4 regions of the Emergencia sp. genome follow, and region 3 is predicted to be linked to each of the others. Evidence: riboswitches for the same ligand, from Rfam matches in the RefSeq annotation. Region 3 holds a riboswitch; each other region holds the start of a gene.

What was found. Region 3 has a riboswitch for cyclic di-GMP ahead of ACMQ5W_RS08735 (Cna B-type domain-containing protein). Riboswitches for the same ligand answer to the same signal wherever they lie in the genome.
Region 1: it holds a riboswitch for cyclic di-GMP, as region 3 does, so the genes downstream of both, ACMQ5W_RS01490 (prolipoprotein diacylglyceryl transferase family protein) here and ACMQ5W_RS08735 (Cna B-type domain-containing protein) in region 3, are expected to answer to the same signal.
Region 2: it holds a riboswitch for cyclic di-GMP, as region 3 does, so the genes downstream of both, ACMQ5W_RS09770 (leucine-rich repeat protein) here and ACMQ5W_RS08735 (Cna B-type domain-containing protein) in region 3, are expected to answer to the same signal.
Region 4: it holds a riboswitch for cyclic di-GMP, as region 3 does, so the genes downstream of both, ACMQ5W_RS09790 (hypothetical protein) here and ACMQ5W_RS08735 (Cna B-type domain-containing protein) in region 3, are expected to answer to the same signal.

The regions. Positions count from the first base shown of each region.
Region 1 is NZ_DBFWLQ010000002.1:196,813-202,233, reverse strand. Features, by position in the region: gene ACMQ5W_RS01495 (chitobiase/beta-hexosaminidase C-terminal domain-containing protein) at 1-2,212, opposite strand, end outside; gene ACMQ5W_RS01490 (prolipoprotein diacylglyceryl transferase family protein) at 2,244-2,783, opposite strand; cyclic di-GMP riboswitch class I at 3,134-3,215, opposite strand; gene ACMQ5W_RS01485 (MarR family transcriptional regulator) at 3,621-4,067, opposite strand; gene fabZ (3-hydroxyacyl-ACP dehydratase FabZ) at 4,138-4,569, opposite strand; gene fabF (beta-ketoacyl-ACP synthase II) at 4,572-5,421, opposite strand, start outside.
Region 2 is NZ_DBFWLQ010000011.1:130,899-136,319, forward strand. Features, by position in the region: gene ACMQ5W_RS09770 (leucine-rich repeat protein) at 1-2,888, opposite strand, end outside; cyclic di-GMP riboswitch class I at 3,008-3,089, opposite strand; gene ACMQ5W_RS09775 (hypothetical protein) at 3,474-4,043, opposite strand; gene ACMQ5W_RS09780 (M56 family metallopeptidase) at 4,040-5,421, opposite strand, start outside.
Region 3 is NZ_DBFWLQ010000010.1:58,183-63,603, forward strand. Features, by position in the region: gene ACMQ5W_RS08735 (Cna B-type domain-containing protein) at 1-2,424, opposite strand, end outside; cyclic di-GMP riboswitch class I at 2,476-2,560, opposite strand; gene ACMQ5W_RS08740 (GatB/YqeY domain-containing protein) at 2,895-3,341, opposite strand; gene rpsU (30S ribosomal protein S21) at 3,366-3,545, opposite strand; gene ACMQ5W_RS08750 (hypothetical protein) at 3,661-3,828, opposite strand; gene ACMQ5W_RS08755 (NAD(P)-dependent oxidoreductase) at 3,944-4,870, opposite strand; gene ACMQ5W_RS08760 (sodium:solute symporter family protein) at 4,892-5,421, opposite strand, start outside.
Region 4 is NZ_DBFWLQ010000011.1:138,093-143,513, reverse strand. Features, by position in the region: gene ACMQ5W_RS09810 (4Fe-4S dicluster domain-containing protein) at 20-235, shown strand; gene vorB (3-methyl-2-oxobutanoate dehydrogenase subunit VorB) at 239-1,318, shown strand; gene ACMQ5W_RS09800 (thiamine pyrophosphate-dependent enzyme) at 1,318-2,067, shown strand; gene ACMQ5W_RS09795 (2-oxoacid:acceptor oxidoreductase family protein) at 2,070-2,621, shown strand; cyclic di-GMP riboswitch class I at 2,798-2,880, shown strand; gene ACMQ5W_RS09790 (hypothetical protein) at 2,981-5,421, shown strand, end outside.

The DNA.
Region 1 (5,421 bases), on a different contig from region 3:
TGTAGTAAATCTCTGCCCCTTCTGTTTCAGTCTGCAGTGTTATCTTCTGACTCGTCTGATAAGTTCCACCATCGACATTAGGACTAGGGGTTTTTACTTCTTCCTGCTTCCATGCTCCCTCTGCGTAAAAGAGGCTTAAACCAGATTGCGTAGTTTCCGTTTCCATAAAGCTTCCATCTGCGTTTCTCAATCTAGCCGGACAGATAGGAACATCCTCGTAAGTTATCGTTGTGTTTGCCTGCGTAGCCTCATATAACTTACGCTCTGGATCTGACGGTGTCACAATTTGAATCTTGCCCGTTCCCTTGCTGCTGATGATGTTCGGTCCATCTGCTGTTTCTTCAATATCAGCTTTCGTAGTATAGAATCCGCCCTTAGCAATGAGGTTTCCATTAATGTCCAGTATAGCGTCTTTCAAATCTGATTGAGTGCGCTTATATATCGTGGAAGGAGTAAAGCCGACAGCTCTGAAATCAGTATTGTTAAAGACGTATTTTTTATTGATCCAATTATCTCTGTCATATACAAACAGGGATTTACCCTCAGCGACTTCTAAGGTCGCATTTTCAGCAACCGCTACTTCTACGCCAGGGAGTAGTTCAACTTCTTCATTAAGAACGAAGGTCCCCTGATTCACCCCAATTGACAAATTGTTTGTAATTGGCAGCACGAAATCTTTTGAAGATACGCTTACACCAACACTCATAGAAATTGAATTCAAAGCTGCATCTCCATAAAAATCTATGTGGAGGCGGTCTGTTGTCCCGTCATACCATTTTTCGATGTATCCTTCCCCCATCAGCTCAAAGAGCCCATCAGTGCCTAAAAACGGTACTGTTACAGTCTCAGTGACTTTCGAAGCGGTAACCGACGTCACGATATTTTCTACTGCGCCACTATAGAGCTGCAACTTTGCCTCAATGTTCTGCACATAGTACTGTGAAAATACGAATGTTCTGTGTACCTTATTGTTATCTTTCAGCATGTTAGAAGCTGCAGAACCGCCTCTCCAGTCCATAATCTGAAAGTACTCATAAATATTCGCACCTAATCTTGCCTCGATGATTCCGTCGCCGGTAATATAGCCATAGGCATACAGAGACGCCCCCTCTTGAACATCTATTTCTCCATTCTTACCGAGAACCAGGTGACCGTATGCTCCGCCCGTGGTTCCAGTATAATTTTGCATCGAACAATGCATGGCACTGACACTGACTGCACCACCTGTACTAACAGTCAGTGTACCGTTCACCGTCAGTCTGCAATATTCGCTTCTCGTCCCATACCCATAATTATATACGCTTTTGGGAATTTCCGTATAGCAGTCTCCTGCAGCATTAAAAGGCACCAGCAAAGTAACCCCATCAGGAATGGTATAGTTCCCCTCCATTACACTGTCTTGCAATACTGTAACAATTTTATCGGTAGCCGACAAATACGCTGCATTGAAGGCTTGCTGCCAATCATAATACTTATCTTTGCCCACCTTTAGTGTCGGTGCTGTATCAGCAACGAATTTAGCACTGATCCTCGCATCAGTATCCGTCTTCAATGTATACGCTTGTTTTTCTGAAAGAAAACTTCCATTCTGATACCAGCCCGCAAATTTATATCCTACATCGGGAGTTGCTTCCAACACATACCCCACAGATGCATGTCTGTTATATTCTATTTCCTCACTCAACTCAGTTCCGTCTACAGTATAGGTACCATTTTCAGACGTTACGAAAGTTGTAGAAGGAGAAACTTCTTGCAAAAGTTCCATGTTCTGTATAGAAATAGAAGTCACGTAGTTCTCTGGGGTCGTCAGCACTATGGTAATTGACACATTAGAATCCAGTTCTTTTTGAAAGTTTCCTGTCTGAGTAACAGTTTCTCCATCTATCACGATGGTTCCTTTATTCACAATGGTATAGGAGAATGCCAAAGTCGCTTTATTTGCTTTATTGTTAGTAATCGTAAGGGTTGTTTTTCCCTCACTATCACAACCCAGCGCATTCTTACTACCTGTTACATACCCTTCAATATCCGTGCCCTCAGCAAACCATGTCCCACCATCTACAGAAAGTCCAATTCCTGTATCAGTCAGGCCAGCGCCTTCGATTTGTTCAGCCGCAAACACGTCTGACGGGCCAATCACTGGCATCAGGCTGAATATCAGCAGCAGTGCCAACATCTGCGCCAGCATACGTTTCAAAATTCCACCTATCATGTTCTTTCTCCTTTTAATATTCTATCTATTACTATTTCTTCTTTTTTTTTACTTCAAAATACACGGAAAATCCTATCACGATACTTAATACTGCCCATATATGCCCATAATGGAAGAATCCCAAGATAGCCTTTTCTTCCCGCATCCATTCCACCACAAATCGGAATAGGCCATAAGAAATCATATAAATCGGCCATATTTCTCCTTGATGTGAAACACTGCGATTTTTGCGATACAAAACGATCAGCAAAATGATGTAGAAAATCAGTTCAATCTCCCTCGTCGGCCAGCGGATAGATTCACTTCCCGGAAAAAGCATGCCGTAACAACAGCCTGAAAAGATACATGCAATCCGTGCAAACAACAAAGTTGTAACGGTACACATGGTAAATACATCAAATACGTCAGAAATCCTGCGTCGAAAGATCTTTGCCCCTGCTAAGTAAAACAACGGCAATAAAAATATACTGCCAAATAAACTCTGCCCGCTGGACAAAGGCGTTCCCCAGGATTCGATACTGGCGAACAGCCTGACGCAGATCATTCCAGCCATTGAATGCAGAACTGACATAACGGGAATCATCACACCATGAAGTTTCAGTCTTTCTCGAAAAATCGAAAGCCAAACGCATCCACCAATGCTTCCCAGTGTTAAACAGACTAATAAAATATGTGACTGTACCCAAAGTAACGCCATTCTCTTCCAATCACCCTTTCCAATTTGTTTATATGCTGCATCTGACTATATGACAGCAATAAAAAACGTGGAAATGACGGAATCAAAGATTCCTATTTCTATATGTCGCCCGCAGGGGGCGACTCTTCGCAAGGTACGTTCTTTGATATTCCGTCAATATCGACTTCATCGATATTTCCTACATAATAAAAAAACAGACATACGGGTCTGCTCGTCACTTCTTTGTCCGCAACTGGCTGCCATCCTCTCAGAACAGGCCCTATAGTTTTGTGCCCCGGCCTTTCGGCAGGTTTACCCACATCGTCTTATTTATCTGCATGATATGCCAATCATCCCCTGCTCTGCTTAAGAAAGGTGACCTGCCATCCGGTATGCCATTTCGCATAACTTCCGGCAGGCACCGAGGGGACAATCTATCCAATATGATTATACCCCCCCCCGGTAGATTTTTGCAAGTTGTATTAGCAAAACATTCTCTAAATTATGATATATGAAAAAAGTGAATCACACCGGGGCGGGGGTGTCCAGCGATTGCAAAACGTCTGAAGGCAGGAGTGGCGAGCGTTCTGACCGTAATGACGGAATCAAAGATTCCTATTTTCAAATGTCGTCCACAAGGGGCGACTCTTCGCAAGGTACGTTCTTTGATATTTCCTACATAATAAAAAAAGGAACAGTCGTCTGAAACTGTTCCTTACATAATCATGATTATTATTCTTCTTCCAGCTTGACCTCTGGCATCAACTCATCGTCGATGACACCGAGAATCTCTTCCAATTCCTTCACCTCTTCAGGTGAAAACCTCTGCCGGATTCTCTGCATCACAGTACCGATATAATCGTAGGTGACACCGTAAGTCTTGCGGTACTTATCCGTAATTTCAAGATAATACTCTCGCTTGTCCTCCTGGCTCTGCACTTTGCGGACATAGCCCTTCTTGACCAGGCTGTTGATCTTGTACGCAGCGTTGGGAGGTGAAATCTTCGCAAAAGAGGCGAACTCGTTGATAGTCGGCCTCCCCAGAGAATAAATGGTCTCGACACAAAGTACCTCCATGGACGAGAGCGCATCCTCCACTTCAATATCCTGATTGAACACTTTGGAGTACAAACTCAATTTGAATTTCGTGTAAATATCAGAAAAATTCTTTTCCAGCATATCTCTCTCCATTTCTTGCGCTTTATTTCTTAACCTATTCTATCAAAATTTTAGAAAATTTGCAATTGCCTTATTCTCCTGTGATCACAAATGATATCTCGCCCTGGGCGGCAACTTTATCGCCAACCTTAGCAATTGCCTTACCAAAGCCTACTGGCCCACGGATTTCTGTCATCTCACAGTAAAGATCCAGAACGTCGCCAGGAACCACCTGCTGCTTAAATCGGCAGTTTTTGATGCCGCCGAAGACGGCGATTTTGCCTTTGTTCTCCGGCTGTGAGAGGATGGCAACAGCCCCAGTCTGCGCCAGCGCCTCCATGATCAAAACCCCCGGCATGATGTGTTTCTCGGGAAAATGCCCCAGAAACTGCATCTCATTGGCGGTGACACATTTGATGCCTTTCGCCCATTTGCCCTCTTCCATGTCGATGATTTTATCTACCAGCAAAAAAGGATATCTATGGGGAATAATCTCCTGAATCTGATTAGAATTTAGTTCCATTATTATACCCTCCTGAAGATAATTGATGCGTTGTGACCGCCAAATCCAAGTGAATTAGACATGGCATATTCTGTTTCCATCTGCTTGCCCTGATTAGGCACTACGTTGAGATCGCACGCTTCGTCGGCTACTTTGTAGCCTACTGTCGGCGGTGCAAACTGATCTGCAAGGGCTGATACAGTGAACAGTGCTTCCACCGCTCCAGATGCGCCCAAAAGGTGTCCAGTCATGGACTTCGTAGATGACATCAACAGCTTTGATGCTGCATCGCCAAAGGCCGATTTTACAGCCAGAGTCTCGCACCTGTCGTTCATCGGCGTTGCAGTGCCGTGAGCGTTGACATAACCGATTTGTTCTGCAGTTACTCCGGCGTCTTCCATAGCCTGAACCATGCATGCCGCCGCACCGCTGCCGTCCTCCAATGGCGCTGTCATGTGGTTTGCATCACAACTGACACCATATCCCACTACTTCGCCGAGGATTTCAGCACCTCTTGCCGCAGCGTGTTCATATTCTTCAAGCAAAAGTACACCCGCACCTTCTCCCATAACAAAGCCGCCTCGTTCCTTGTCGAAAGGAATGGATGCCCTCTTCGGGTCTGGTTCTTCCGACAGGGCTTTCATAGAAGTGAATCCGCCGATGCCCAGCTCACTGATGCAGCTTTCTGCTCCACCTGTCAAAAAGATATCCGCATAACCGTCTCTGATCTGTCTGAAAGCTTCTCCGATTGCATTGGTGCCAGAAGCACAGGCTGTAACAATGCAGGTGCAGCTTCCTTTAAAGCCGCTCTCAATTGCGACCATACCTGCCGCCATATTGGTAATGGCCATAGGCACAAAGAGTGGTGAAACC
Region 2 (5,421 bases), on a different contig from region 3:
GTGGATTTTTTCCATTTGACCGTAATAGAGCCTTTCCTTGCGGAGGAAGACGCTTTGATGGTCGTTGCCTTGACGCCATTGATAATTCTATCTTGATCGTCTGCAATCAGCTCGAAAGTGACCGCTATGGTGTGCGCCTTTGTTATATTTTCAAAGGTGTAAGAAGAAACCGCACCAATGCTGGCACCGTCCACAACGACATCAGTAACTTTGTAACCTTCGTCTGGTGTGAAGCTAAAAGTTTTGGTGCTGCCATAGTATGCATAAGCAGTACCAGATGGCGTGATTACGCCGTGGTCGCCGGCAAAAGCGGATATATTGTAGACGTAAGAACTGTCTCCAGGGCTGCTGCCGCCTGAAGACTCCTCCTCTGCATAAGCGATTGCATATGTGGAGAATTTGTCGCTGGTTACCGTGATAGTGGAAGGGTCGTTGTCTTCGTCAAGTAACTTCTCTGCGGTAACCTTGCCCTCCGCATCTTCGTGAGCCCGTATAATAAAGAATTTGCGATTGGCAGACTGAAGTGCTTTCGGGACATTAAAGACAAGTTTCAACGGCTTCTTAACGGTGGTCAAAATTTCTGTGGCCGGACTTGAACCACTTTCTATAGTTTTTACCACCTGGACGTCAAAGTGGCCACCCACCTTTGCCTCGCTGCCTGCCGCCTCTGCTATGGCATTCTGCACGGTATCTTCTGGATTTTGAACTTCAGATGAAACAACCTTGAGGGTACATTTGGTATCATCTGAGTCTTTCACAACAGCAGCGTCTTTTGCTGTTAAATTCGTCAGCAAATCCTGCTCATTCTTAACGGCAAGTCCCTCCGTGGCTGTTTCAAATTGTGGAATCTTTGCAACCGCATCTAACATCTTTTGTTGTGCTTCTTCATTGACAGCAGCCTTAATCTCATCACTAGCTATCTGATATGCAGCATAGGCATCGAGAATATCTTTTTTTTGCGCCTCAGTTGCCTCTTGATTTTCTTCAATAGATGGTAATGCTTCGATTTTTCCATTGACAAAGTCGTCATCAAAATTTTTCGTGGTGCAATATAATTCTACTGTACCTTCCATAGGCTTGTAATTATATTGTCCCTGTGAATTCTTCTCTGGGGTAAAAGTCCATTCATAGCTTCCTGCACCTTCATGAAGCTTCTGACCAGACTTCCATGCAATCGCTCCTGGGGTGTCTCCATCGGATAACTTTATCTCAGGTAAAGCGGTATTGCCCGAGGTCATTTGGTATACACCGGAGGCTATGTTTGGGTTAACCATTGGTTCTGCCTGGCTTATTTTTATCGTAAAAGTATGTTTTTCTGTATAGAAAGGTACTGCTTGCGCTGTCACCTTACTGCTTGAACTTGGTACTAATGTACACGCTTGTACAGTCACTTCACAACCTATTGCTTGTCCTGGGGCATATACATCTGTAAGCTCACATACATTTACATTCATCCCCTGTAAAATAGTTTCGGTCTTACCAATCTGCAGTAACTTCCAAGTATAATAGTATACTTTGTCCCCCATATAGTATGGACCACTGGTCTTGATATCTGGATGCATTGCAGTTACAGTCAATTTAGCCGGCTTCCCATCATATACTTTATCAATTCCTTCACTGTATTCAATCACTGGATCAATAATGCCGTTTACAGCATATAAAGTTTGAGTTGGTTTTTTCTCAGAAATGGTATCTCCTTCGCGTACGGCTTTATTTACGTCCTTTTCTACACTCCATACTTTCTTCGTTTCCCCTTTCACTGGGGGAAATGTATATGCTGTATCTGTTTTCCACGAACCATCACTTTGTTTTATATAATTATATGTGCGCTTATACAAGCGTTCTATATCATCATATGTGTTACTCTTATCATCACTAAAGGATATCGTGACAGGGAAGGTCAATTTGCCTTGTGCAATGGACTTGAGCTTCCCGTGTATATAATCATAATCTTCATTTTTGCAGATTATATCACAATCACTCGCAGTTGAGTCAAATGCTGATTCCGCAACAAAATCAGCATTTTCTGGATTTTTTCTCTCAGGCAAGTACACTGTTTTCAATGCAGAATTTTCGGCAAAGGCACTCGGTCCAATGGTCTGAATGTTCTCAGGAATAATTAGCTTTTCAAAATTACAGTATCTAAAGACGCCACTTGGAATGCTCGTGACATTTACGCATTTTGACAAGTCTACTCCCGAAAATCCTTGTTGTCCAGAAAAAGCCGCTACCTCAATCGTTATCACACTCTCAGGCAGAATCAGTTCCCCAGTAAAGCTGACTTTTGCCGAACTCTGTCTAAAGGCACTATCACCAATGTTTTTTAGGTTAGAAGGAAGTTCCAAACTTCCAGTAAAGCTACAATTATAAAATGCATATTTAGATATTACTTTCACGTTTTTAGGCAGATGTAAAGTCCCATCAAATGCTTTACACTCTCTAAAAGCATTTTCTCCTATCTGGGTTACAGTATCCGGAATACATAAATCTCCAGTTAATTTCTTACAGGAATAAAAGGTATCCTTTCCTATACTTTCTAATGAGGTTGCCTTACTTAAATCCAATGATGCAAAATCATATCCATCATATTTCTTATTGTACCACTTTGAAAACGCACTATCTCCAATCGCAGTAACCTTTTCCCCATTAATTTCTCCTGGTATCTCCAGTCTAATGTTCTGCTTCTGTTCGTCAGTCAGTCCATCCAAATATGTTGTCTTCAGTCCAGTAATCGTCCCATTTGAAAACGCATAATCCCTTGGTTCTGGTGTCGCCTCAACTGAACCGTTGCTCCCTGCCAGCACTCCAATAGCCGATGTATTCAGCACCACCATAAGCGCCAGCACAACTGTTAATAACTTATAAACGTACTTTTTAATTTTAAACATCTCCTAACTTAGTAAATTTAAAATATACCATTACAAATAAAAAAGAAGAACCCGATTCACAAAGTTCTTCCCTTCCATACAAAAAACAGCCCTAATCATAATAACTAGAACCACCTAATTTGTGCAACTGGCTGCCATCCGTAAAGGGAAGACCCTATAGCTTTGTGTCACTGCCTTTCGACAGCTTTACCAAATATTTAATTCTTTCTTCTACAGTATACCCCCCCCCAGGTATTTTGTCAATATCAGTTTCCACCCTATTACGCACTTCTATTCAACCGCTGTTCAAATCTTGGCGCGAAGCAGTATCACGCAAAGACACGGATGGCGAGCCAGGTAACCAGAGGGATCAGGTAAGCTGCCCTTGATACGGTTTTACCTGTCATTTTATCAAAAAAGGCCAAAAGCACCTAAATATCCTGGCCGTTGAGAGGCTGTAATGGTGGCCTGAGCGAAGGATACCACGAAGTTTCAACGGTTACAGCCATCGTCGCAAATAGACTCCCTTTGCAGAAGACAGATTTTTTAGGTGCTTTCGCATTTTTTTGCAGCAATAGGGGTTAAAAGCACAGTCTGCAGAGTGCTTCATTCCGCTGCCAATGAAGCGTTCTGCTCCATCCCTCTCAGTTCCCTTTTGTACTGAAACAGCGTCACGCAAATAACAAGCATTACGATTACGCCGAACAGTCCGATGCCAAAGACAACGAGACCGCTTTTTGCCAAAGTGATCGCAGCTCTCTTGCTGACGGGAATCAACGCTATCACCGTCATAAATACCGTCTGTACACTGCGCAGCTTTTTCAGTCTCTCTGCGTACTGAGATCCCTGACCTTCTGCGATGTTCGCAAGGTTCGTCAGAAGCTGGAAGTGAAAATAGAGGATGATCACGTTGGCGAACACGTCAATCCAATACAAATCTGGTGTCATAGAAAATATGTTCAGCACCCATTCTGCCAGATCTTCTGCCAGCAAAAGCAGGGCAAAGGGTTTCAGCAGTTTTGCCGATGGTTGCATCTCTGCCACTGCGTCCAATGACAGATAGATCAGCAGAAAACCTGCCCAGGCGGGAAAGATATTTATCGTTCCAAGGTTCAAGCTGATGTAGATGAAAATATATCCCCAGCTGATCTTCCCAATGGCACTCAAGTAGTTCATAGCTTCGCCCCCCTCTTGATCCTCAAAGTATCCAGCAGTTTGCCGTCTTGGTAAATTCTAGTTTCAAAACCTTCAAAACTAGCGAGTTCACTATCAGATGAACCCCACAAAAGAAAGTTCAGCCCGTCAAAATTTCCCTCCCAAGGCTGCTCTATATACCGGTAATCATACCCGACACCGTCACTGCTGTTCCCACTGGTCTCCTGTCCAAGATATTCTTCTTTTATGAGATCCGCTGAAATATCGTCAGACATGTGTTTAAGTACAGCTGCCATCATTCCAATCACTTTGACGTTACTTTGCTCCGCTTCACTTCTACAGTCCTGATACTGGCCCCAGACGAACATTCTCTCCATGGAAAATTTCGCAGACCGCTTGGCGCGCACATCAAAAGAATATCCATTCCCCATCATGTCTGCAAAGAAATCCTCCTGATTTTGTGTCTGATTATCCACTGTACGGATGGTCTGCTCTTTGATACGGACGATTCCCGTCTTTCCTTTGCCCTCCGATGTCACAGCGCCCGGCAGTTCCTCAAACCCCCAGTAAATCCCAATGCCTGAAAGAGATTTATATATGTTCATCTTTCCGCTCTGCGTTACCGTCCAGTCGTTATCCTTTTCTATCATCAAAGGGATTGTCAGTACGGGCCGCGTTTCATATCCCTCCTGTCCCTCGATCACTGCCAGAGCCGTATAACAATGCTCATTTTCTTTCTGCAGGTTATATACCGCATAGTCGGAGAACGGAACGTCCTTCAGCCCATGAGAAATAGCAGAAGAAAAATCCATTCCTTTCTCCACCTGTCTATGTAATTCTTCCTGTTGGCCGCTAGGCGTCACAGCCGCCAGATAGCTCGGCAGATTGAACACCTTGCCCTTGACCCAAGTATCAATCGCACCTGCCGGCGTCGTGCATCCGTTCATCCTCGCCTCCGCCATCATCACCTTTGAACGATAATCGGTCAGGTCAGGATAATCCGTCTCGTAGCCGCTCGCCTCACTTCCGGCAAAGATTGACGCCGCCAGCACGATCAAAGCGCAGACCGAAACCAACGCCATCCCACGGGGATATTTCTTGAAGCGGGCAATGGCTTCAATGCGCCTTTTGATGTTTTTTCCGCCATTGGAAATAGAGGTCGTACCCGGAGCCCTGGCATATTTCTCATCCGTCATAGAAAGCAGAATTTTGCCATACGCTCGGCGCTCTTCCCCTTCCAGTTCCTCCAAAACCCTCTGATCGCACAAACTCTCCATGTCGTTTCCGATGCGATGAAAGACATATTGCAGAAACGGATTGCACCAGTGCAGTGCCCGCAGGATACACCAAAATGCATTCTGCAAAGCATCCGCATAGGTCCTGTGCAGAAGCTCATGGA
Region 3 (5,421 bases):
TCCGTCCACCTCAAACGTAAAGGTTTGCAAATCTGGATCTGCCTCTCCTCTTTTTTCTACAATCTTGGTAAACGGTATTTGAACCATAGCACCCCAAGGCGCATAGGTATTAGTGATAACCGCCCCGGTTTCGGTATATCGCACCTCTGTAAGATAATCTTTGACCTGCACTTCTTCAATAGTGTAAACAATTGGCTGGCCATCTTTGGCTGTAGGCAGGTTATCAAAGGTATAGGTCCATTCGTTGACTACGGTTGGCTGTTGATTGCCTGTGTGATCCCCATTCGTGTCACCTTCTGATTCCTCGTCCAAATTCATCTTTGCAATTGGTTCTGCATTGGTGCCATTGTCCTTTTCAAGGTCTGAATTATTTTCATCATTTTCTTGAAGCTGATCATCATTTCCTTCTGCGGGACCTACGTCTGTCGGCTTCTGGATCACATCATCGCTATTCTCTTCTGTCGGTTTCTGAACCGCATCATCGCTATTCTCTTCTGTTGGTTTCTGAACCGCATCATCGCTATTCTCTTCTGCCGGTTTTTGAACTGCATCATCTCCATTTATATCACTATCTTTTGAAGATTCATCCTCGCCTTCATCTTGTTCAGACGGTGGTGCTTCAAGTGTTGCAGTGCGGATTACTTTTCCATTTGCAAGCAAGTTTACTGTGATGGACTCAGGGCGTTTTTTCTCTTGATCATCATTATCTTCCCAAATCTTACTAACAGTAAAGTTTGTTACACCAGGCAGATTCTGAATGGTTCCATCGCCCGCTATGTCACTGACAAGGCCATAAGCTACACTGAATTCCTGATTCTGCGCCTTGACATATCCTTCTGGTGCCTTTGTCTCTGACAATATGTACGTGTGACCTGATGGAATGTTAGTGAAGTTCAGTGTTCCATCCTCATTACTGACAGCATTTTGAACAAAGTTTTCATCGTCCGCGGTCTTTAGCGCAAACTCTACACCCTCCATCGGTTGATTGTTTTCGTCAACTTTCTGAAACTTGGTGCTTGCTGTCATTCCCTTAACCGACGGGATATTAAAATACGCTGTTTTCAAATCACTCTGTTCAATCGGACTGTCATCGCCAGCTTCCTTGATCAGATAAGTCATAGAAGTGATTCCATTGGTTGGGTACCATTTTTCCGACTCAAATCCGGCTTCCAGATTATCTAATCTGATGCGATAACTGAGCTGATAGGTGTACTGCTTATCTTCCTGTACCTTTGGCAGCGCTTTCTTCAAATCCCAGGTAATCGTCTTCGAATTTGAACTATAAGAAAATTCTCCAATCGGATTAGCTTCTCTGCTGAATTCTACAAAGTCGATATGTTCTCCCATCGGATCAGTAAGAACCCATGCCTGCGCTTGCAGCAAAATCATCTCAGAGATCTGTTCAAAAATACTCGTAAGCTGCCCTGCATCCTGTGTCGTATAGGTTGTAAATCCGCATTGGTTAAGCCAAGTGCCCACTGGAGTTTTTACATTAGTCTCCCACCAGCCGCCTTGGGTTTTGTGCAGAGGACATCCTTTCTCAGAGCAATACAGTCCCTCATCGCCAACATAGACAGCATAACGATTGATACCTGCAAAATCCATGCTTTCAATCTGCCCATGAATGTCGTGACTGAGTTTCTGTCCGTTACCGATCATGTGCTTTCCGTCTGGACAAATGACCTCAGTAGACGTTCTGTCTGCTTTACTGCTGATACCGTAGGTCGGTACACCATCTGTCAAAAGAACGATGTTCTTATTGCGGATATCTTTTACTGCATCCTGCGCCAAAAGATTTTTTGCCAACTGCAGGCCTGCTTCAATGTTTGTACCGCCATTTGCAGAAAGTCCGCTGATTGCACCGCACTGTCCGCTGCCCTGCTGTTTAAGATTGCTGGCATCAGTCCACATCTGTTTCGTCGATGCTCCGCTGATGTGTTTATCTTCCCAGCCGCTGAAAGAAACGATGGCAATTTTCCGCTGAGCATTGCTTTTGGCAAATTCATCGATGAATGCCTGCGCTGCTTTTTGTGCCTCCGGAAGGCGGCTTCTGTCGTCCATGCTGCCAGAGGTATCAATGACTAACACAGTTGCAGCATCTTCAGATAACTCAGTAGTTTTGATTTCGTCTTTAGTGATAACTTCTAAGTCAATGTCAAAGACATTCTCCTGGTCAGTACCTTTGATCGTCTTGTTTACCTTTACTTGGCCATCGGCATAGCTTTGCTGGGTAGCGCCTTCTAGCGTTGGTTCACCTGCCCATGTACCGTCAGTATCAACGATCTCGTAGTATGGACCGATCTGAGAACTGCTGTCTTTACTGATCTGAACCTCTCCTCCACCTGCAAAGACCATTGCTGGCATCATTCCCAGAACAATCATGAAACTGAGAAAAATACTGGCTGTCTTCCTTAATTTTTTCATAACTTCCCCATCTTGCGGGAGTTTCCGCTTTTACCGGGCATATGTCCGTGCCCGGACAACTGGCTGCCAACCATGGGGATGGTAAGGCCCTTTAGTTTTCCGTCACCGGCTTTCGCCGGCTTTGGCAAGATTCCTCCTTTTTCATATTTTGTGCAGATTACTTCTGCATCTGACATCAGATATCAAAGCGTACTAGTTCTTTCCGCCACAGCAGATTTCCATTCTGCTTTATATATCTACAGACAGAATATCCTTTTCAGATAATTTTTTCAATACAGTTTGCACAAGCCGGGCTTTACCGCCCTAAACCGGAATTAAATGGATAAAAAAAGTGGAAATGGCGGTATCAAAGATTCCTATTTCCAAATGTCGCCCACAAGGAGCGACGCTCTGCAAGATGCGTTCTTTGATATTTCCTATGAATAAAAAAACAACCTGGTATTTCTACCAGGTTGTCCGTAAGTCAGATATTATGAAAGAAATTCCATCACGACATCTTTGACCAGGTTCCCATCAGCAAGGCCTTTGACCTTACCCATGACGGATCCCATCAGCTTACCCATGTTCTGCTTGCCTCCTTCGATTCCAAGTGAGGCTGCAGTCTCTTTTACAATCTCAAGAACTTTTTCTCTCGATAATTGTTCAGGCAGATAGCGGTTAAGAATTTCAATTTCTTGATTATATGCGTCGACTAGATCTGTTCTTCCAGCTTTTTCAAAATCAGCGAGGGCATCTTTACGCATTTTAACTTGCTTAGATAAAATTGCAATAATGCCTGCATCGTCTAGTTCTTCTCTGTTGTCCACCTCGTACTGCTTGATGGCCGCACGGGTGAGACTGATTGTATTCTTGGCGATTTCGTCGCGGGCTTTCATCGCGTCTTTAAAATCGGCCATAAGTTGTTCTTTCAAAGCCATTTATATCACCTCGATCCTAAATGACTAGTATTTCTTAGCCTTTTTTCTAGCGGCTTCAGACTTTTTCTTTCTTTTTACGCTCGGCTTTTCGTAGTGCTCTCTTTTTCTAAGTTCGCTCATAACGCCGTCTCTAGCGCATGATCTCTTAAATCTCTTCAGAGCGCTTTCCAAACTTTCGTTTTCTCTTACGATAACTTGTGCCATATTCCAATTCACCTCCTGACCAACTTGAAATATTAAGCTGTGAACAGTCTTGTGCCTATAACGGGATTATTATACTATTTTTGAGCGAGATAGGCAAGTCAATTTTTGAAATTCGTTACTTTAACTTTTCAGCAAATAGCGGCGAGTCTGCCCCCTTTGCCCTGAAACGACTGAATCTAAAGCCGATTGCCGATTTGGCGGAATTTACGCTTTCTAGGGTTATGCAAAATGTTTGTTTCACTAATACTTCTAAGTTTTTGCCTTCGTCAGCCTCGATTTGCATAACCCATCTCCTCAATGGTGTTATGCATATTGAGCTTATTTTGCAGCCATTTTAAATGTTGTAAAAAAGAAAAGGAATGATGCCAAACATTCCTTTTCCAGACTCCACCTAAAGCCTATAGAGCGGCTAAGATAGAGGAGACCGTCATTTTGATCGAGTTGTCATTAGCTTCCTGAGTATAATAGCCGATGTGCGGTGTGGCGATAACATTTTTCAGCTGAGCAAGCTGATAATCCCTCGCCGTTGGCGGCTCGCTGTCATATACATCGATGGCGGCGCCAGCCAGATTCCCCGAAATCAACGCTTTATATAAATCTTCTGTGTTGACCAATTCCGCTCTGGCTACATTGATTAAAAGTGCGTCTTTTTTCATCAGCGATAATAATTTTTGATCGATAATCCTTTCATTTTCTTCCGTTACTTTCATATGTAAGGTTACAATATCTGCCTCCATAAAAACTTCTTTCATGGATTTATATTGAATATTGTAATTTTCTTTTAAATAATCGCTTTCATAGATATCACAGGCTATGACTTCAGCTCCCAGTGCTGCAAACTTTTCTGCGGATAAGCGCCCGATGCTCCCGGTGCCGACAACACCGACTGTAGATCCTTTCATTTCCTTACCCATCAAACCGTCGATGCTCCATCTGTCCTCTTTCAATACCCTGTCGGCAGAAGGGATATTTTTTGCCAGCGCTAATGCCATGGCAGTTGCGAATTCCGCAACCGCATTACTTCCGTAGCCGTCAATATTGAGCACTCTGATTCCTTTGCCCTCGGCGTAATCGACATTGACAAAGTTCCACATGCCTGTGCCGATAAATTGAAGTATCTTCAATTTTGGGAGAGCGTCCAGCATTTCCTCAGTAAACTGCATCAACCCGAAAGCGATAACGTCGGCATCACCTGCCCGTTCGATAACTTCTTCCGTTCCTGCAGGTATGCCATTGAAGACTTCTACTTCGCCTATGGCCCTCAACGGATCCAATAGTTCCGGTTTATCTATAAAAATACCTGCATCAATTAGACAAAATTTCAAATTAACACCACCTTACTAAGCTTATGCCGCTTTCTCTTCTACGCTGACTTTATCCTTCCAAATCAGCGAGCCAATAATCAAAGTCAAAATAGATGCTCCCACACCGATGAATGTCGGGTCGCCCAGCGGTACATCGTATCCTACGGTAAAGAATAGAACAGCCGGGATGCCGCCGCCCAGGATAATGGATAAGGTAGCAGCTCTTTTTGACGTCTTATATTTAAAGAACAGGGCAGCTACCAGCACTGGTACCAAAGCAGAACCTACGATGCTGAATACTGCGGTCAGATAGTCAAGTAGACTTGTAATGAACAATGCCACGATAATGCCCAGTATGCCGATAATAATCGTCAGCTTCGGCAGCGCTTTTGAAATCTTTTCTTCAGGCATATCCGGTTTGAACGTTCTTCCGATATCGTACATGATATGGGTCGTCGCCAGAATCAAGAAAGAGTCAAAGGACGACATGACAGCTGCTACCGTTCCTGCTAAACAGATTCCCTTGATGACTGGCGGATAGTACGTAGCAATGAACAATGGCAGCACAGAAT
Region 4 (5,421 bases), on a different contig from region 3:
CATTAGGAGGTAATCAAAAATGGCAAAAGGAAAAGTAGAAATTAGAGCAGAGAGCTGCAAGAGCTGTGGCTATTGCGTCAAATTCTGCCCTAAAAACGTACTCGCAATTGGCGACAAAGTTAATTCAAAAGGCTATCAGTATGTTGTCGCAGCAAATCCGGATGATTGCATCGGCTGCGCGTCATGCGGTGTTGTATGTCCAGACGCAGCAATCGAGGTTTATAGGGAGGTTTAGAAAATGGCAAGAGTATTTATGAAAGGCTGCGAAGCGATTGCAGAAGCAGCTGTTAGAGCAGGTTGTAGGTTCTTCGCCGGCTACCCGATTACACCACAGAATGAAATTCCGGAATATTTCTCAAGAAGAATGCCGGAAGTAGAGGGCGTTTTCGTACAGGGAGAAAGTGAAGTCGCATCTGTAAATATGCTTTATGGTGCAGTTCAGACAGGAACCAGATCCATGAGTTCTTCTTCAAGTACAGGTATCAGCCTTTACAGTGAAGGCGTATCCTATTGTGCTGCTGCACGTTTACCGATCGTCTATGTAAACGTAGGCAGAGGCGGCCCTGGTATCGGCGCAATCCAGCCGGCACAGCAGGATTACCTGCAGGCGACAAAGGCCTCCGGAAATGGCGGTTTTGAGATGATCGTTTTGTCACCATCTACGGTCCAGGAAGCTGTCGATATGACTTACGAAGCATTTGATCTTGCTGAAAGAGATAACAACCCGGTATTAGTTTTGACTGATGGCGTCATGGGCACCATGATGGAGCCAGTTGAACTTCCTCCTATGAAGACTGCAGAAGAAGTTGCTGCAATGAAGGAAGCACGCCGCAGTGTATCTGCAGTAGGACATAAGCCGGAAGAACAAGTGAGAATTCTTCCAGGCGGTGTTGGCGGCAGTTTTGAGCCTGTCAATATGGCAGCAGCTGAATTATACAAGTCCTGGGTAGACAAAGATGTCAGAGTGGAAGAAATCATGATGGACGATGCAGAAATCGTTCTAACTGCATATGGAATCTCTGGCCGTATTGCAAAGGTTGCAGTAAAAGAGCTGAGAGCAGAAGGCATCAAAGCTGGAATGATCAGGCCGATCGCAATTCATCCGTTCCCTTACAAATCCTTTGAGAACCTTGATTTTGACAGAGTAAAAGGCATCCTGGATGTAGAAATGTCCATCCCGGCACAGATGGTATGGGATATCGACCATGCCGTTCATGGAAGATGCCCAATCAAAGAATGTCTGCGTTCAGGCGGAGAACTTATGACAAAGGAAAGAGTCATGAGAGCAGCTCGTGAACTGGCAAAGGAGGTATTATAATGGAAAAGGTATATAAGAGAACCATTGGTATCAAGCCAGATGCAGTATCTGGTTTCTGCCCTGGCTGCATGCACGGAACCATACATAAATTGATCGGTGAGGTTTCTGAAGAACTGGGCATGTTGGACAAATTAGTTCGCTGTGAAGGCGTAGGCTGCTGTGGACTGGGACAGTTGTATGTAAGCCACGACTTGAACATCTCTGCACACGGAAGAGCTTGTGCAGTAGCGACAGGTCTGAAGAGAACAAGCCCGGAATCATTGGTTTATACATATCAGGGAGACGGCGACTTAGCCTCCATCGGATTAGGTGAAACCGTTTCTGCGGCAAACAGAGGTGAAAATTTCACTGTTATCTTTGTCAATAACGGCATTTACGGCATGACAGGCGGACAGATGGCACCGACCACTTTGATCGGTATGAAAGCGACTACCGCACCTAAGGGCAGAGATCCGAAAGAACATGGCTATCCTATTCACATGTGCGAAGTGCTGAATCAGCTGACAGCGCCATATTATCTTGAAAGAACTTCCTGCAATACGCCGGGCAACGTTCGCAAGACCAAAGCGGCTATCAAAAAGGCGTTCCAGTATCAGATGGAAGGGAAAGGTTTCTCCATGGTAGAAATCGTTACTTCCTGTCCGACCAACTGGGGACTGAACGAAGCAAAGGCGCTTGACTTCTTAGAAACGGATATGCTAAAGGAATTCCCTCTGGGAGTATTCAGAGATAAGGCAAAGGAGGAATAATCATGGAAAGAAATTTACTTGTTGCCGGATTCGGCGGACAGGGTGTCATGATGCTGGGAACTCTTTTGGCAACAGCAACCTGCGAATCAACAGATAAACACGTTACCTATTTCCCATCCTACGGCGCTGAGATGCGTGGAGGAACAGCAAACTGCTATGTCGTCATTTCTGACGATGAAATCGGTGCGCCAGTTATGGAAGCGATGGAAGACATGATCGTCATGAACGATCCTTCCCTGCACAAATTCCTTCCAAAACTGAAAGCGGGCGGAACATTGTTCATCAACAGTTCCATCGTAAAATCCAAGATTGAAAGAGACGATATCACCGTTGTAGAAGTTCCTGTAACAGAGATGGCTCTGGAGATGGGTAATCCAAAGGTACTGAACATCATCATGCTCGGTGCATACATCGGATATACTGAAGTCGTTTCTGAAGACGTCATCTTAGAGGGCATCAGAAACAAAATCGGTAAGAAAAAACCGCAGCTGCTTCCACTGAACGAAGAGGCTTATGCAAAAGGTCTCGCAATCGGAAAAGCTGCCAGAAAATAGTATATACTGCTAACACGGGCCGGCGCGGATGCGTCGGTCTTTTGTCGTTATAAATGTATGATAAGGCAATATTTGAATAGGCCGTGAAAGTGGCTGACAGAGCAGACTGGAAAATTATAACAAGATAACAAATGTTCTTGAATCGCTAGTAAAAACATCGTATAATGAAACCAGAATTGAAGATTGGGTAAACCTGTCGAAAGGCAGCGACACAAAGCTATAGGGCCTTCCCCTTTACGGATGGCAGCCAGTTGCACAGATTATTTGAGTTCGTTCATAGAAGAATGAATTCTGTTTTATTGCGCAAAAAGAGCATGTGCTGCGGCCATGCTCTTTTGTTTTTTAAGAAAGGAAACGTTATGAAGAAATTATTACTAGCATTTCTCTGCATTGCAGTGGTCATGAGCTGCATGCCGACAATGGTGTTTGCAGGGGTAGGAGAGTCACTGAACCCAGATGTTTTGACTGTCAAGATGGGGACGGAAAAAGACAATATGACTCCTTTGACTACAGAATACAGTCCGTCATTTGGAAGCAGTCAGTATTATAACTTATCAATTACAAATAAGTGTAGCCTGGATCAGAAGCAATATGTGTATTTACAGGTAGAGTGTAAAGAGGAATATAAATATGATATATCAGAGAAAATATCAATCTCTTACCAGATTGGGGATCAATATTATGAGATAGAAGAGCCAACTGCCATTGACAATACTAAGATTACAATACCAGCTAGTCAATTGAGACTACAGAATTATGATGATTATGATATGTTTATTATAACTGTAAGATATTCGGATTTGACATATTACTATAAGGGGTATTTTAAAGATCTTTTCACCTCATCTTCTGATACGTATGATAAATATGATTTAGAAAAGTGTATCGGGTACTATACCTCAGAGGGAAAAGCACCTATCGGTATCTTTAAAAATAGCAATGGAGAAGTGAAAGCAAGGATTTATGATGAGTTAGACGAGAAGGGTAATCCCGTAATTAGTAATCTATCTTCTTTGGTCGTTCAGGACAAAGACGGGAATAGAAAATCTGAAATTTTAACTCTTGGGTATTCGGTAAACGCAGAATTTAAATTCTTGGGAAACTCTCTTATTGTATTAAAAAGTGACAAATATCGCAATAAACCGGATAAGGATAAAACAGGCGACATAATCAAAGATACGGTCTATACCAAGGCTACAGCTTCTGTTGCCGCAAATGCGAATACAGGCAAATCCTATCCGTCCCTGGAGCAAGCTGCGGCAGAGGCAAAAGGTGAGGAGAGGATTCAGCTCTTGACAGATACGACGACTAATCAGAGCGTAATTGTTAGGAATGACATTACTTTGGATTTGAATGGCAGAACAGTTACAGCCGCCGGAGGTTTAGTTCGACCATTTTATTTGTCTCAACAGGGGGAATTGACCGTTGAGAACACAGGCAGTTCCGGTGGCATCATGGTCAACGTAAAACCAATCAATGCGCAGAAAGCGCTGAACTATGCGGTGGATTATACGACACTCAACTTCGCACCAGGTAACTATGAAAAGCTGGAAATCAGAAATAGGACTATCGATAAGGTCATTGATGATAAGGAAAAGGGTAGATATAGGAGGTCACTGAAGCATATTTCCTTTGTAGGACAACCAGATGCCAAACTGAAAAATATAACAGTAGAGCCGGGACATAATGCTACAGATAAGAAGATGGTCAATTATGTAACAGGCGAAGATATCGTGGTAAATGAAGCCGATGGCTATATAGGCCGAATTGATTTATCAGATATTATTTTTGATGGCCTATATTTTGTCAACAGTGAGAATAAACCGGGTATAGACTTAGCTTATTGGGGGAATGACCCAGGTGGTGCAAGCTATGGGACTGTGGACAATCTGGAAATTAAAAATTGTCACTTCGATTTGTCTAATTCGGGGAGCAATGCGGCAGCCATTAAAATTGTCGAACAGGGTTATCATACCTTTGGCAGGATCAGAATTCAAGATAACATCGTTGATCGAGCGTTTCAGGCGATTTATCTAGCGGGATGTGGGGATCATACAGAGGTTTCCGTTAGCGGAAATGTATTCAAGAATACAGTTCATAATGCTGTTGCAATGCAAAGTACAATCGACTTAGTTCAAAACACACAGCAAGTAATTCATGATAGCAGGATAAGAGGCAAAATTACTGTAGAATCCAACATAATAGAAAATGCGTCAGATAGAGCCTTTCGACTGGGGCAGGTTCTGGCTTCTGCGGACATCAAAATCAACAACAACATCATTTTGAACTCGGGCGATGCAGATGGAGAACTGATTAAGGATGTATCGATTGAAACCGGTGCCAAGATCGACCTGGAGCACAATTATTGGCAACTGAAAGAAACAGTAACCCTGGATAAGGCGATTGCAGGGAGTTTGCAGACACCAACTTCCACAGGTGTCGTTTCTGGCACCTTCCCACAGGATGTCAGCCAGTACGTTGCCGAAGGCTATGAGTGTGTCAGCGATGGAACTGGCAAATATGCGGTCAAGGAGATTTACAGACCAGTAATCGTGCCGCCTGCTAAGCCAGACGTGACGACGGACGACACTGGAGAAACGACAACTACTAAGACAGAGGCACAGACTACGACTAGCGGCAATGAGACGACTGCAGTAATTACTGATCAGACAGCAAAGAAGCTAGTTGAGCAGGCAATCGAGAAGAAAGCTGACGAGGTGGCCATTGAAGTTCCAAAAGGCAGCGGATCGGTAATAAAGGCGGAGCTTCCAGCGGAGACGATTAAAGAAATCGCAGAGAA